DNA from 2 places in the Alkalibacillus sp. S2W genome. Region 1 is predicted to be linked to the other one. Evidence: a T-box and tRNA genes for the amino acid it is inferred to sense, from the RefSeq annotation. Region 1 holds a T-box; the other holds one or more tRNA genes.
The links. A T-box is a leader RNA that pairs with one kind of tRNA and senses whether it is charged. The one in region 1 lies ahead of ileS (isoleucine--tRNA ligase), so its partner is inferred to be a tRNA-Ile.

Region 1 (7,256 bases):
CCATAATCACAGGACCGACTACGACAGGTGGCAGTAATTTAAGTAACCAATTGACGCCACTTACTTTGATCAGCATCGCAACGAGACCGTAAACGAGTCCTGCTAAAAAAGCACCTACCATTGCACCTGGCAGTCCGTCAGCCACACTTGCAGCCTGAATCGGTGCAATAAAAGCAAAACTCGAACCGAGATAAGCCGGTATTTGACCTCTTGTAATGACGAGATAAGCTAATGTTCCGATACCACTTGTCACAAGTGCCACATTTGCTGGCATCTCTACTAAAAACGGAACTAAAATCGTGGCGCCAAACATGGCGAATAAATGTTGTAAACTCAGCCAAAACCATCTCGCTTTATTCGGTACATCTCTTACATCTAATACTTTTTCCTGTTCACTCATTTGCTTCCACTCCTTTTTGTGCTATAAAAAAAGCCTCTTTACGATAAGATCGCAAAGAGGCATGCGTACACTTTTCCCCATGCACGCAACTTCACGACCTTATAAGCCTCGCTGGACTTCCTTAAAGGTCTTTTATTCAATTATTCGTAGATGCTCACTTGTTCATGTTCATCCGTTTCATCTAAATGAACTTTAATAACTTCTTCTTGAGAGGTAGGGATGTTCTTCCCTACGTAATCAGCTCGAATTGGCAATTCACGGTGACCACGATCAACTAAGACAGCGAGTTGAATTTGTTTAGGTCTGTCAATATCAACAATCGCGTCCATTGCTGCGCGAACTGTTCGTCCTGTGTATAACACATCATCAACTAAAATCACTGTTTTTCCTTCTAGTGTTTCGTTAATATTCGTTTGATTTAACTGGGCTTCATCATGGTTATCGATTTCAGTTAGATCATCACGGTAGAGCGAAATGTCTAACTCGCCCGTTGGAACGGTGACCGATTCAATTTGTTCGATTGTTTCTTGAATCCGATTAGCAATAGGTGTTCCTCTTGTTTTAATCCCTACTAATACCAAATCCTCAGTTCCTTTATTACGTTCAATAATCTCATGCGATATCCGTTTAATCGCACGTCCAATTGCTGCTTCATCTAATAACTGTGTTTTTTCTTCCACAAGATCACCTCCGATTGGCACAAAAAACCCCTTTCCCGCTACTTCAGGTAACGAGAAAGGGGGGGGAGATACACGAATCCCTAACTATGTTTATATCGTTACCTTACTAGCCTCACGGGACTACGTTTAAAGGTTTAAATTTAATTTCACTATTACATATTTTAACGTGTTGTAGAAAAAAGTCAAGTCATTCTCTTAATTTTTTCAATCGTATCTAAAAAGATTTGTGGTGGCTCTGCGGTGATCATCATATCCTCACCATTTATCGGATGTGTGAAAGATAATGTTTTCGCATGGAGCGCCTGACCATCAGTATCTAAGGTTTTACGATAACCATATTTCGGATCACCTACTAATGGATGATTAATGTACTTAAAGTGTATACGAATTTGATGCGTTCGCCCCGTCTCTAGTTCACAACTGACATGTGTGTAATCATTGAACTTTTCAACGACGGAAAAATGGGTAATAGCTGGCTTACCTTCATCCACTATCGCCATTTTTTGGCGGTCATTAGGATCACGTCCAATAGGAGCATCAATCGTACCTAATTCATGCGAAATAACGCCATGTACGAGTGCTTCATATTGACGTTTAATTTCCTTATTCATTAATTGTTCTGATAGTCGCTCATGCGCTTTGTCATGTTTAGCAACGACTAACAGGCCACTTGTATCTTTATCAATGCGATGAACAATACCTGGACGATTAACCCCATTTATACCAGACAAATCATTACAGTGATATAATAAAGCGTTCACGAGCGTCCCTTTTTCGTGGCCAAAAGCAGGATGGACAACCATCCCTTTAGGTTTGTTCACAACAAGCAAATGTTCATCTTCAAACCGAATGTCTAATGGGATGTTTTCAGGCTCAAGTGTCATATCTTCTGGTTCTGGCTCTTGCCATTCTACAAGATCGTTCAATTGACACTTATAATTGTTCTTAACTTGTTTCCCGTTTACAGTAACATGTCCATCTTTCACCCATGACTGAACCTGTGAACGAGAAGCTTCTTGATTTAATTGCGCTAAAACATGATCAAGACGTTTTCCTTGATAAGTATGATCCACTTTAATTTGTTGTTTTTCCGTCATGTTTTTCACCTTTCTTATTCTGCCATTCGTCATATAACATCAAGATAATAATCAGAATAACACCAACTGTTAATGCACTGTCCGCTACGTTAAATATCGGGAAGTTATAATTAAATATCATAAAATCAAAGAAATCGATCACTTCTTGAATTCGGAGTCGGTCGATAAAATTACCTATTGCACCGCCTAATATGAAGGCTAATCCAATATTCAATAGTCTGTATCCATGACGATACTGAATCATGTAATAGACGATGACACCAACAACGAATACCGTTACGATATAGAATAACCACATTTGGTCTTCTAGCATGCCCCAAGCGGCTCCACTATTTCGGTGGGATGTGATGTGAAAGAAACCTGGAATGACTTCAATTGAATCTCGAACGTCCATCGTTTTAACGACGACCCATTTTGTGACTTGATCTAGGACTATTAAAAATAAAGCTAATATATAATAAATCAACGCATCATAACCTCCATATTCACTTTTTTCCTCTTGCATTTTACCATAAAACGACTGAAAACACGATTAATGTTGTTAATCAAAAAAAGAGCTAACCCTGGTTCTTAAGGGTTAGCTCGTTGAATGATCGTATTATGATGATAAAACGTCTGCACAACGATCACATAAATCTGGATAATCACTGTGTTGACCCACAGAATGGGATGATACCCAGCAACGTTGACACGTTTCGCCTTCATGGCGATCAACCGCAACTGATACATGTTCATAAGCTTTCGCTGGATCATAATGTTCGACAACAGAAGCTTCTGAAACAATTAAATATTGATGAAGATGATCCACAGACTCTAATAAGTCACGTGTTTGTTCATCTTTCGGTACTATCGTAACATGTGCTTCTAAGGATTTACCAATCACCTTATCATCACGCGCAGCTTCTAATGCCTTTAAGACATCTTCACGTACGGCCATTAATTGTTGCCACTTCGCTTTGGTATCTTCTTCACCAACGACATGACGAGCATCTGGCATATCCGTTAACTGTACATTTTCAGCTTCAACACCAGGAATATGTTGCCATAATTCATCTGCTGTATGAGCTAAGATTGGTGAGAGTAACTGTGTTAAACTTACTACAATCTCATGATAAACCGTTTGAATACTACGACGTCGATGGCTATCTTGTTTTTCGATATATAAGACATCTTTCGCAAAGTCAAGATAGAACGAGCTCAAGTCAACTGTACAGAAATTATTGATTGTATGATAAATGGTTGCGAATTCATAATTATCATACGCTTTTCGTACTTTCGCTACCGTTTCTTGCAAACGAATTAGCATGTAACGGTCAACTTCTTCTAAATCTTCTTCAGCAACACGATGGATGCTCGGATCAAAGTCATGTAAATTACCTAACACGAATCGCATCGTATTACGAATTTTACGATAAACCTCTGAAACTTGTTTTAGAATCTCATTGGAAACTCGAACGTCAGCACCATAATCTGAGCTTGCCACCCATAGGCGTAAAATGTCAGCACCAAGCTGTTTCATGATTTTAGACGGAACCATCACATTTCCAAGTGACTTACTCATCTTTCTTCCATCACCATCTAGAGTAAACCCATGGCTTAAAATACCTTTATATGGTGATTCGCCAGTAATTGCGACGGCAGTCGTTAATGAGGAATTAAACCAACCACGGTACTGATCAGAGCCTTCTAAGTATAGATCAGCTGGACGACTTAAATCTTCTCGCTCTTGTAAGACACCTTGGTGAGTCGAACCTGAATCGAACCATACGTCCATGATGTCCGTCTCTTTTGTAAATTCACCATTTGGACTTCCTAGATGAGTAAAGCCTTCAGGTAATAAATCATTAGCATCGCGTTCGAACCAAATGTTTGAACCGTGTTCACGGAACAAGTCGGAAACGTGGGCAATCGTTTCGTCAGTAATGATTGCTTCGCCATTTTCCGCATAGAATACAGGAATTGGGACACCCCATACACGCTGACGAGAAATACACCAATCCTCACGATCACGCACCATATTGTACATGCGTGTTTCACCCCAATGTGGGTGCCAATCAACCTTTTCAATTGCGTCTAGTAAATCATTACGAAAATCACTAACGGATGCAAACCACTGTGATGTTGCACGGAAGATTGTCGGTTTCTTCGTACGCCAATCATGTGGGTATGAGTGAGTCATAAATTCAAGTTTTAATAAAGCTCCATTTTCATTTAATTGCTCCGTAATTGATTTATTTGCCTTATCATAGAATTCGCCAGCAAAACCAGGTGCTTCTTCGGTGAAAACCCCCTTCTCATCCACGGGACACAATGCATCTAAACCATATGTCTTACCAATCCAGTAGTCTTCTTCACCATGACCAGGTGCTGTATGAACACACCCTGTACCAGATTCAGTAGTCACGTGATCTCCAAGGATAATGAGTGATTCACGGTCATAAAGTGGATGCTGTGTTTTGGCATATTCTAAGTCTTTACCTTTATGACGAGAACGAATGGAATATTCTTGCCATTCTACTTTTTCCGCAACTTCTTCTAAAAGATCTTCTGCAATCACAAAGTTTCCTTGATCTGTCGATACCACGACATAATCAAGATCAGGATGCACAGCAATCGCTAAGTTAGCCGGAATTGTCCATGGGGTTGTCGTCCAAATAACAAATTTCTCATCACCATTTAAAACACCATTTCCATTCGTCACATCGAACGCAACATAGATTGAAGGGGATTTTTTATCATGATATTCAATTTCCGCTTCTGCTAAAGCTGATTCAGATGAAGGTGACCAATAGACTGGTTTTTTCCCTTTATAGATATAACCTGCTTTCGCCATTTCGCCAAATACACGAATTTGTTGTGCTTCAAAAGACGGATTAAGCGTAATATATGGATTATCCCAATCGCCTCGCACACCTAGTTGCTTAAATTGTGTTCTCTGATTGTCTAGCTGTTCTAGAGCATACTGTTTACACATTTCACGAAACTCAGGAACAGGAACTTCTTTACGATTAATTTTCTTTTTCTTTGTTAAAGCCACTTCAATCGGTAAACCATGTGTATCCCATCCTGGAACATATGGTGCATGAAAGCCGGCCATAGATTTATAACGGACGATAAAATCTTTTAGAACTTTGTTTAATGCGTGCCCCATGTGTAGATCGCCGTTCGCATATGGGGGGCCATCATGTAAGACAAAGAGCGGGCGTCCTTCTGTCCGTTCTTGCACTTTTTCGTAAATGGCTTCATCTTCCCATTTCTGTTGCATTTCTGGCTCACGGTTTGGCAAGTTACCGCGCATCGGAAATTCCGTTTTCGGCATTAACAACGTGTCTTTATAACTCATGAGAATCCTCCTTATATCTCCTTTTTATTTGTGTTCACAAAAAAAGCTTTCCCACCCCTAATAAGGGACGAGAAAGCTCGCGTTACCACCCTAGTTGAATGACCTTCATCATTCCACTCGTCATTCGTAACGTGAATGAACCGCCCTTCTCTACTGCCATTTCAAAAAGGGTGCTCCAGGATGATCTTCCTACAAGTGTTATCACCAGGCTCACACCAACCCTAGCTCGCTTTGATAACTTTCTTGAAGTACTCTTCCTTTCAATGCAATCGATTATTATTTCGTTTCATTATGATTCATGATAAAAAAATTATAGATAATTTCCCATTACAAGTCAAGACATAACGCAATTAAACACTAGTAAGAAGAATCAGATGTAGAATCATTGGCATAACCATGACCCTGAGGTGTTGTTTCATATAAATGTTGTTGATCATCCTCTTCAGAAGTATCAATTTCAAATAAGTCTTCCCAATCACTATTATCAATAATATCAAGCTGAGCTTCTACTAACATCTTCAAACGTGTTCTAAAGACTTTAGCTTGCTTCTTCAGCTCCTCAATTTCCATTGAAACTTGTCGTGATTTAGCTAATGCATCATTAACAATACGATCAGCATTCTTCTCTGCTTCTTTAATGATTAATTTAGCTTCTTTATTGGCATTATTCTTCACTTCATCAGCCGTTTCCTGCGCTACAAGAATGGAGCGGTTCAATGTTTCCTCAATGTCACTAAAATGATTCAGTTTTTCTTCAGCTTCATTGACACGCTCTTCTAATTGCTTCTTTTCACGAACAACTTTCTCAAAATCTTTAATGACTTGATCTAGAAATTCGTTAACCTCATCTTCATCATAACCACGAAATCCTCTTGTAAACTCTTTATTATGAATATCTAACGGCGTAAGACCCATTGATTTGAACCCCCTTTTGTTTTCGATGCAGTTCTCTGTATATCATTAATTCGACAAAACCATCTGTATTCCTGCAATAAAATACGATATTAATTTAGTTTTGCCGTTTTAATACGAATCTTTTGCTTCTTTGTTTCCCCAAGAATATCAACGACTTGACTACGACCATATGATTTTAAGGATATCAGATCACCAGGTTGTAATGAAAAGGACGAATTATTGACTGTGCGATGATTTATCTTAACAGCTTCTTTCTCAATCAATTGTTGTGCTTTTTGACGGGAAATCTGATAAATTTCTTTTAAAATAGCATCCAGTCGAGTTGATGAAACCGTCCCATCCTTCTCTTTCCACTCATAGCTAGCCGTTAAAATGTCTTCTTGAGATGCTTCATGTAAGTTAATTCGAGTGTTTTTGATCTTATCGATATTCATTTGTAAATACATTGCCAAATCATGATCACAGATGATTTGAAATTGACCATCTTCTACAATTAAATCCCCTAATTTCTTTCGATGCAAACCTAAAGACATGACCGTTCCAAGTAGATCACGGTGGCTAAGCGAAACGAATTTTGCATTATACTGTCCTTGTAAGATCGAGAGATTATAATCCTCTTCTTTTACATCTTCATAGAAGGGTGCTAGTATAGCTCGCTTTCGTTCGGATCGTTCATATCCACCATGAAAGGTCAGATTAAATCTCTCATCATAACCAATAATAGACCGAAATATTAATTGTTCTCGCGGATCTAGGAAGTCACTTAAAACAGGGGTGTATTGTCGTTCTACTTGATCGCGCCAATCAAGTACTTGATCAAT
Region 2 (7,256 bases), 750 kb from region 1:
CGACCACACGTAGCTACCCAGCAGTGCTCCTGGTGGAACAACTGGTACACCAGCGGTGTGTCCATCCCGGTCCTCTCGTACTAAGGACAGCTCCTCTCAAATTTCCAACGCCCACGACAGATAGGGACCGAACTGTCTCACGACGTTCTGAACCCAGCTCGCGTACCGCTTTAATGGGCGAACAGCCCAACCCTTGGGACCGACTACAGCCCCAGGATGCGATGAGCCGACATCGAGGTGCCAAACCTCCCCGTCGATGTGGACTCTTGGGGGAGATAAGCCTGTTATCCCCGGGGTAGCTTTTATCCGTTGAGCGACGGCCCTTCCATGCGGAACCGCCGGATCACTAAGCCCGACTTTCGTCCCTGCTCGACTTGTAAGTCTCGCAGTCAAGCTCCCTTCTGCCTTTACACTCTGCGAATGATTTCCAACCATTCTGAGGGAACCTTTGGGCGCCTCCGTTACTCTTTGGGAGGCGACCGCCCCAGTCAAACTGCCCACCTGACACTGTCTCCGAACCGGATCACGGCTCGGGGTTAGAATGTCCGTACAGCCAGGGTGGTATCCCACCGGCGCCTCCGCCGAAGCTTGCGCTCCGGCATCTCAGGCTCCCACCTATCCTGTACAAGCTGTACCAACATTCAATATCAGGCTACAGTAAAGCTCCACGGGGTCTTTCCGTCTTGTCGCGGGTAATGCGCATTTTCACGCATAGTATAATTTCACCGGGTCTCTCGTTGAGACAGTGCCCAAGTCGTTGCACCTTTCGTGCGGGTCGGAACTTACCCGACAAGGAATTTCGCTACCTTAGGACCGTTATAGTTACGGCCGCCGTTTACTGGGGCTTCGGTTCAACGCTTTGTCCCGAAGGACGAACGCATCCCCTTAACCTTCCAGCACCGGGCAGGTGTCAGCCCCTATACTTCGCCTTACGGCTTCGCAGAGACCTGTGTTTTTGATAAACAGTCGCTTGGGCCTTTTCACTGCGGCTCCCTAGGCCGTAGCCTAGATGAGCACCCCTTCTCCCGAGGTTACGGGGTCATTTTGCCGAGTTCCTTAACGAGAGTTCTCCCGATCACCTTAGGATACTCTCCTCGCCTACCTGTGTCGGTTTGCGGTACGGGCACCTCTTTCCTCACTAGAGGCTTTTCTAGGCAGTGTGAAATCCGGGACTTCGGTACTTATGTTCCCTCCCCATCACAGATCATGCGTCCGATGGACGGATTTGCCTATCCATCACACTCTCTGCTTGGGCGTGCACATCCGGTGGCACGCTTCCCTTATCCTCCTGCGTCTCCCCGTCGTTCGAACGGAAAGGAGGTGGTACAGGAATTTCAACCTGTTGGCCATCGCCTACGCCTTTCGGCCTCGGCTTAGGTCCCGACTTACCCTGAGCGGACGAGCCTTCCTCAGGAAACCTTAGGCTTACGGTGAAGAAGATTCTCACTTCTTTTTCGCTACTCATACCGGCATTCTCACTTCTAAGCGCTCCACCAGTCCTCACGGTCTGACTTCTAAGCCCTTAGAACGCTCTCCTACCATTGTCCTGCGGACAATCCGCAGCTTCGGTGATGTGTTTAGCCCCGGTAAATTTTCGGCGCAACGTCACTCGACCAGTGAGCTATTACGCACTCTTTAAATGATAGCTGCTTCTAAGCTAACATCCTGGTTGTCTGAGCAACGTCACATCCTTTCCCACTTAACACATACTTAGGGACCTTAGCTGGCGGTCTGGGCTGTTTCCCTTTCGACTATGAACCTTATCACCCATAGTCTGACTCCCAACGGTAAGTCATTGGCATTCGGAGTTTGACTGAATTCGGTAACCCGATAGGGGCCCCTAGTCCAATCAGTGCTCTACCTCCAAGACTCGCTACGTTGAGGCTAGCCCTAAAGCTATTTCGGAGAGAACCAGCTATCTCTGTGTTCGATTGGCATTTCACCGCTACCCACACCTCATCCCCGCATTTTTCAACATACGTGGGTTCGGGCCTCCAGTCAGTGTTACCTGACCTTCACCCTGGACATGGGTAGATCACACAGTTTCGGGTCTACGATGACGAACTAATGCGCCCTGTTCAGACTCGCTTTCGCTGCGGCTCCAGATCTGCTCTTTAACCTTGCTCGTCCTCGTAACTCGCCGGTTCATTCTACAAAAGGCACGCCGTCACCCATTAACGGGCTTCGACTACTTGTAGGCACACGGTTTCAGGTTCTATTTCACTCCCCTTCCGGGGTGCTTTTCACCTTTCCCTCACGGTACTGGTTCACTATCGGTCACTAGGGAGTATTTAGCCTTGGGAGATGGTCCTCCCGGATTCCGACGGAATAACACGTGTTCCGTCGTACTCAGGATCCACGCCGGAGGATACACCGTTTCGATTACCGGGCTATTACCGTCTCTGGCGAACCGTTCCAGGTTGCTTCATCTACCGTGTATCTTGATCACTCCGTTTGGCGTGTCCTACAACCCCAAGACGCATGCGCCTTGGTTTGGGCTGTTTCCGTTTCGCTCGCCGCTACTCAGGAAATCGCGGCTGCTTTCTCTTCCTTCAGGTACTGAGATGTTTCAGTTCCCTGAGTTGTCTTCCATGACCTATGTATTCAGCCATGGATACGACCCCATTACGGGTCGTGGGTTTCCCCATTCGGACATCCCCGGGTCGACGCTTACTTACTGCTCGCCGAGGCATATCGGTGTTTGTCCCGTCCTTCTTCGACTCCTAGTGCCAAGGCATCCACCGTGCGCCCTTGTTCACTTAACTAACTCTTAACTTCATGGCGAACCATCAAGTTATGCGTGAAAAGACGCTTGTGTCTTTACTTGCTTTTCGATGCTTTGGTATCTCATCTTATCTAGTTTTCAAGGTACTTTTCAAAGGATCATCGATCCTTCAAAACTAAACAAAATAGCACTGTCGCCTCCTATATTCCTTAGAAAGGAGGTGATCCAGCCGCACCTTCCGATACGGCTACCTTGTTACGACTTCACCCCAATCATTGGCCCCACCTTCGGCGGCTGGCTCCGTGAAGGTTACCCCACCGACTTCGGGTGTTGCCAACTCTCGTGGTGTGACGGGCGGTGTGTACAAGGCCTGGGAACGTATTCACCGCGGCATTCTGATCCGCGATTACTAGCGATTCCGGCTTCATGCAGGCGAGTTGCAGCCTACAATCCGAACTGAGAATGGCTTTATGGGATTAGCTTGACCTCGCGGTTTGGCTTCCCTTTGTACCATCCATTGTAGCACGTGTGTAGCCCAGGTCATAAGGGGCATGATGATTTGACGTCATCCCCGCCTTCCTCCGGTTTGTCACCGGCAGTCATCCTAGAGTGCCCAACTGAATGCTGGCAACTAAGATCAGGGGTTGCGCTCGTTACGGGACTTAACCCAACATCTCACGACACGAGCTGACGACAACCATGCACCACCTGTCATTCGGTCCCCGAAGGGAAGACCCAATCTCTTGGGCTGTCCGAAGATGTCAAGACCTGGTAAGGTTCTTCGCGTTGCGTCGAATTAAACCACATGCTCCACCGCTTGTGCAGGCCCCCGTCAATTCCTTTGAGTTTCAGCCTTGCGGCCGTACTCCCCAGGCGGAGTGCTTATTGCGTTAACTGCAGCACTAAGGGTTGGACCCCCTAACACCTAGCACTCAACGTTTACGGCATGGACTACCAGGGTATCTAATCCTGTTCGCTACCCATGCTTTCGCGCCTCAGCGTCAGTTACAGACCAGAGAGCCGCCTTCGCCACTGGTGTTCCTCCACATATCTACGCATTTCACCGCTACACGTGGAATTCCGCTCTCCTCTTCTGTCCTCAAGTTCCCCAGTTTCCAATGGCCCTCCACAGTTGAGCTGTGGCCTTTCACATCAGACTTAAGGAACCGCCTGCGCGCGCTTTACGCCCAATAATTCCGGACAACGCTTGCCCCCTACGTATTACCGCGGCTGCTGGCACGTAGTTAGCCGGGGCTTTCTGGTGAGGTACCGTCAAGGTGCCGCCCTATTCGAACGGCACTTGTTCTTCCCTCACAACAGAGCTTTACGATCCGAAGACCTTCATCGCTCACGCGGCGTTGCACCGTCAGACTTGCGTCCATTGCGGATGATTCCCTACTGCTGCCTCCCGTAGGAGTCTGGGCCGTGTCTCAGTCCCAGTGTGGCCGATCACCCTCTCAGGTCGGCTACGCATCGTCGCCTTGGTGAGCCGTTACCTCACCAACTAACTAATGCGCCGCGGGCCCATCTGTGAGTGATAGCTAGAAGCCATCTTTGATCATCGAACCATGCGGTTCGATGCGTTATCCGGTATTAGCCCCGGTTTCCCGGAGTTATCCCCGTCTCACAGGTAGGTTGCCCACGTGTTACTCACCCGTCCGCCGCTCGTTCCACGAGCGTCCACCCCGAAGGGCTTCAGCTCGCTTCCCGCGCTCGACTTGCATGTATTAGGCACGCCGCCAGCGTTCGTCCTGAGCCAGGATCAAACTCTCGAATTAAAGTGTTTGATTTGGCTTATTGTTGTTTCTTATTTCGTCTCCGCTTTCTTCCTATTAACAAATAAGAAGAAAAACGAATTGACGACAGGCTATTTTGTTTAGTTTTCAAGGTTCGATGTATTTATATGGTGGGCCTGAGTGGACTTGAACCACCGACCTCACGCTTATCAGGCGTGCGCTCTAACCGAACTGAGCTACAGGCCCATATATGGAGCGGGTGATGGGAATCGAACCCACAACATCAGCTTGGAAGGCTGAGGTTTTACCATTAAACTACACCCGCAAGATCTATTATATATAAATGGTGCGCCCGAGAGGAGTCGAACCCCTAGCCTCTTGATCCGTAGTCAAACGCTCTGTCCAATTGAGCTACGGGCGCTTATTGCGACAAACACTATAATATCAAACATAATAAGTGATTGCAAGAATAAAATTAAGTTTGTTAAATGGTGCGGCCGAGAGGATTTGAACCTCCACGGGGAAAACCCCACTAGGCCCTCAACCTAGCGCGTCTGCCGTTCCGCCACGGCCGCAAGTTATAGGCTTAGAAAGTTCAATAGATCCTCTTAGAATGACCTTACCTTTATTCTATAAAATCAATCTATTGATTAAAAGACATAAAAAAAGACTTAATTTGATTTATTGAATTGTAAAAAATGTTGGCTGGGCCAGTAGGATTCGAACCTACGCATGACGGCACCAAAAGCCGTTGCCTTACCGCTTGGCCATGGCCCAACTTAATATAATATGGCGGTCCGGACGGGACTCGAACCCGCGACCTCCTGCGTGACAGGCAGGCATTCTAACCAACTGAACTACCGGACCAAGTGACCCGTACGGGATTCGAACCCGTGTTACTGCCGTGAAAGGGCAGTGTCTTAACCACTTGACCAACGGGCCATTTTAATGGCGGAGAAGGAGGGATTTGAACCCTCGCGCCGCTTACGCGACCTGCACCCTTAGCAGGGGTGTCCCTTCAGCCACTTGGGTACTTCTCCATGGCTCCAGCGGCAGGATTCGAACCTGCGACCAATCGGTTAACAGCCGATTGCTCTACCTCTGAGCTACGCTGGAATATTTTCAAAGTGTTAATTGGCTCAATGCAGAAATTATTATAAATTGTTTCGCCATCCATGTAAAGTGTTTTTTTACATTTTATTTCGTTTTCAATGATGCTTTCTCATGATGTAAAACGCTGACGTTTTTCAGCGACATTTAGTATCATATAACATCTTTATTTTCCTGTCAATTAGTTCAATAGAAATTAGTTTATTTTTGGGCAAACTTTTTCATCGTTCTTTTGACAGCTTTCATAATGTATCATTTAACTAAAATGATTGTCAATCACCTGAAACCAATTCTTTAATACGACCTCCACACTTACTACAACGATATTTTTGTGTATTAATACGTCTTTTGCGCTTAAAGATCAATTCGCAATTTGTACATTTATATTGTAATCGCTGCTTACTTACTTCTGATGGAAGTTGTTCACAAAAGCGTGGGGAATCTGTTTGTTTCATTAGCTCACGGAATTCGTGACTACGATGATGAAATGGTTTGACTTCAATATGTAGATGATAATGGCAATTATATGATAAATATAGGTTTTAACTACTTGTTGGGTTTTAATTATAAACAAATCTGCTTTACACAAGAGTTTTGTTGCATTCTTCGTTTCTTTATTTGGTTTTAACTTATTATTTACCTCTTTTTTTTATTTCCTTTAACCATTCATTCGGGTCTTTACTTTCACCTTCTATATCACTATGCTTAACATCAAATTCATCATCCGATTTAATAAAACACATAAACTCACTTCCATAAGAAGTGACACTTATATCCTCTAATTTATGCCTTACATCTTGTTCCCAAAAGGTTGGTGTATTTATTAACCCTAACGATACAAGCTTGTCGTCAATTCTTTCAGTTATGGGTTCGTTATTATTTAGTGGATACTCACTAATATGTCGGAATTTATCAGCAATTACAAAGAATCTCTTAATATCCACATAACGAAGGCTTCTTAAAGTATCAAAATGCGTTAAGATTACAGATTCTTCGGTCTCTTCCTCAATAAAAACATTTGTAACTCCATTAAATATGAAATTGATTTTCGCATCTTCGTGTTCTTCAATCAAATCCCCTAATACTATGGGAAAAATCCTTTCACTAAAAAACTCAACAGATAGTTTGCTGATTCCTAGATATTGGTTTATAACCTCTAACTTCTTCTTATGTTGTTCTACTCTACTTTCTAAACGTCTCATTTTTATTGCTTGTAGAGTGTTCCCAATATAAGGTGTCAGTTCAGCACTAGTTTGAAATAAATCTATTAAAGGTCTATCCACTTTTTCCTTCAACCAATTAAACTCCATAAAAGTCATCCCCTTTATACTTGCTTCACTTAAAAATATCATAATGGACCGGTTACACTTAATTGGACAGTTTCACTAAGGTCATATACACTTGGTTCAAATATAAAAACTGAGGAGAAAACATATGACCAAACGTCAAAGAAGATCGTTTTCAAAGGAATTCAAAGAACAATTAGTACAGCTTTATACGTCAGGAAAACCTCGTGCTGATATTATTAAAGAATACGAATTAACGTCTTCCACCTTCGATAGGTGGGTCAAGCAATACCGTGATAGCGGGTCCTTTGAAGAAAAAGACAATCGGACACCTGAACAGGAAGAACTTATACAACTACGCAATAAAAATCAACAACTGGCTATGGAAAATGATATTTT

Region 2: it encodes a tRNA-Ile, which carries the amino acid that the T-box ahead of ileS (isoleucine--tRNA ligase) is inferred to sense. The anticodon was not compared.

What each region holds. Positions count from the first base shown of each region.
Region 1 is NZ_CP177234.1:1,216,704-1,223,959, reverse strand. Features, by position in the region: gene ACKXGF_RS06630 (uracil-xanthine permease family protein) at 1-400, opposite strand, end outside; gene pyrR (bifunctional pyr operon transcriptional regulator/uracil phosphoribosyltransferase PyrR) at 541-1,080, opposite strand; gene ACKXGF_RS06620 (RluA family pseudouridine synthase) at 1,263-2,177, opposite strand; gene lspA (signal peptidase II) at 2,155-2,643, opposite strand; gene ileS (isoleucine--tRNA ligase) at 2,776-5,520, opposite strand; T-box leader at 5,581-5,793, opposite strand; gene ACKXGF_RS06605 (DivIVA domain-containing protein) at 5,878-6,435, opposite strand; gene ACKXGF_RS06600 (RNA-binding protein) at 6,525-7,256, opposite strand, start outside.
Region 2 is NZ_CP177234.1:470,956-478,211, reverse strand. Features, by position in the region: rRNA gene ACKXGF_RS02650 (23S ribosomal RNA) at 1-2,765, opposite strand, end outside; rRNA gene ACKXGF_RS02645 (16S ribosomal RNA) at 2,939-4,503, opposite strand; tRNA gene ACKXGF_RS02640 (tRNA-Ile) at 4,630-4,707, opposite strand; tRNA gene ACKXGF_RS02635 (tRNA-Gly) at 4,713-4,786, opposite strand; tRNA gene ACKXGF_RS02630 (tRNA-Arg) at 4,806-4,882, opposite strand; tRNA gene ACKXGF_RS02625 (tRNA-Leu) at 4,951-5,036, opposite strand; tRNA gene ACKXGF_RS02620 (tRNA-Gln) at 5,164-5,238, opposite strand; tRNA gene ACKXGF_RS02615 (tRNA-Asp) at 5,252-5,328, opposite strand; tRNA gene ACKXGF_RS02610 (tRNA-Glu) at 5,332-5,403, opposite strand; tRNA gene ACKXGF_RS02605 (tRNA-Ser) at 5,411-5,501, opposite strand; tRNA gene ACKXGF_RS02600 (tRNA-Asn) at 5,503-5,577, opposite strand; gene ACKXGF_RS02595 (zinc ribbon domain-containing protein) at 5,844-6,026, opposite strand; gene ACKXGF_RS02590 (hypothetical protein) at 6,204-6,881, opposite strand; one part of gene ACKXGF_RS02585 (IS3 family transposase) at 7,006-7,255, shown strand; one part of gene ACKXGF_RS02585 (IS3 family transposase) at 7,255-7,256, shown strand, end outside.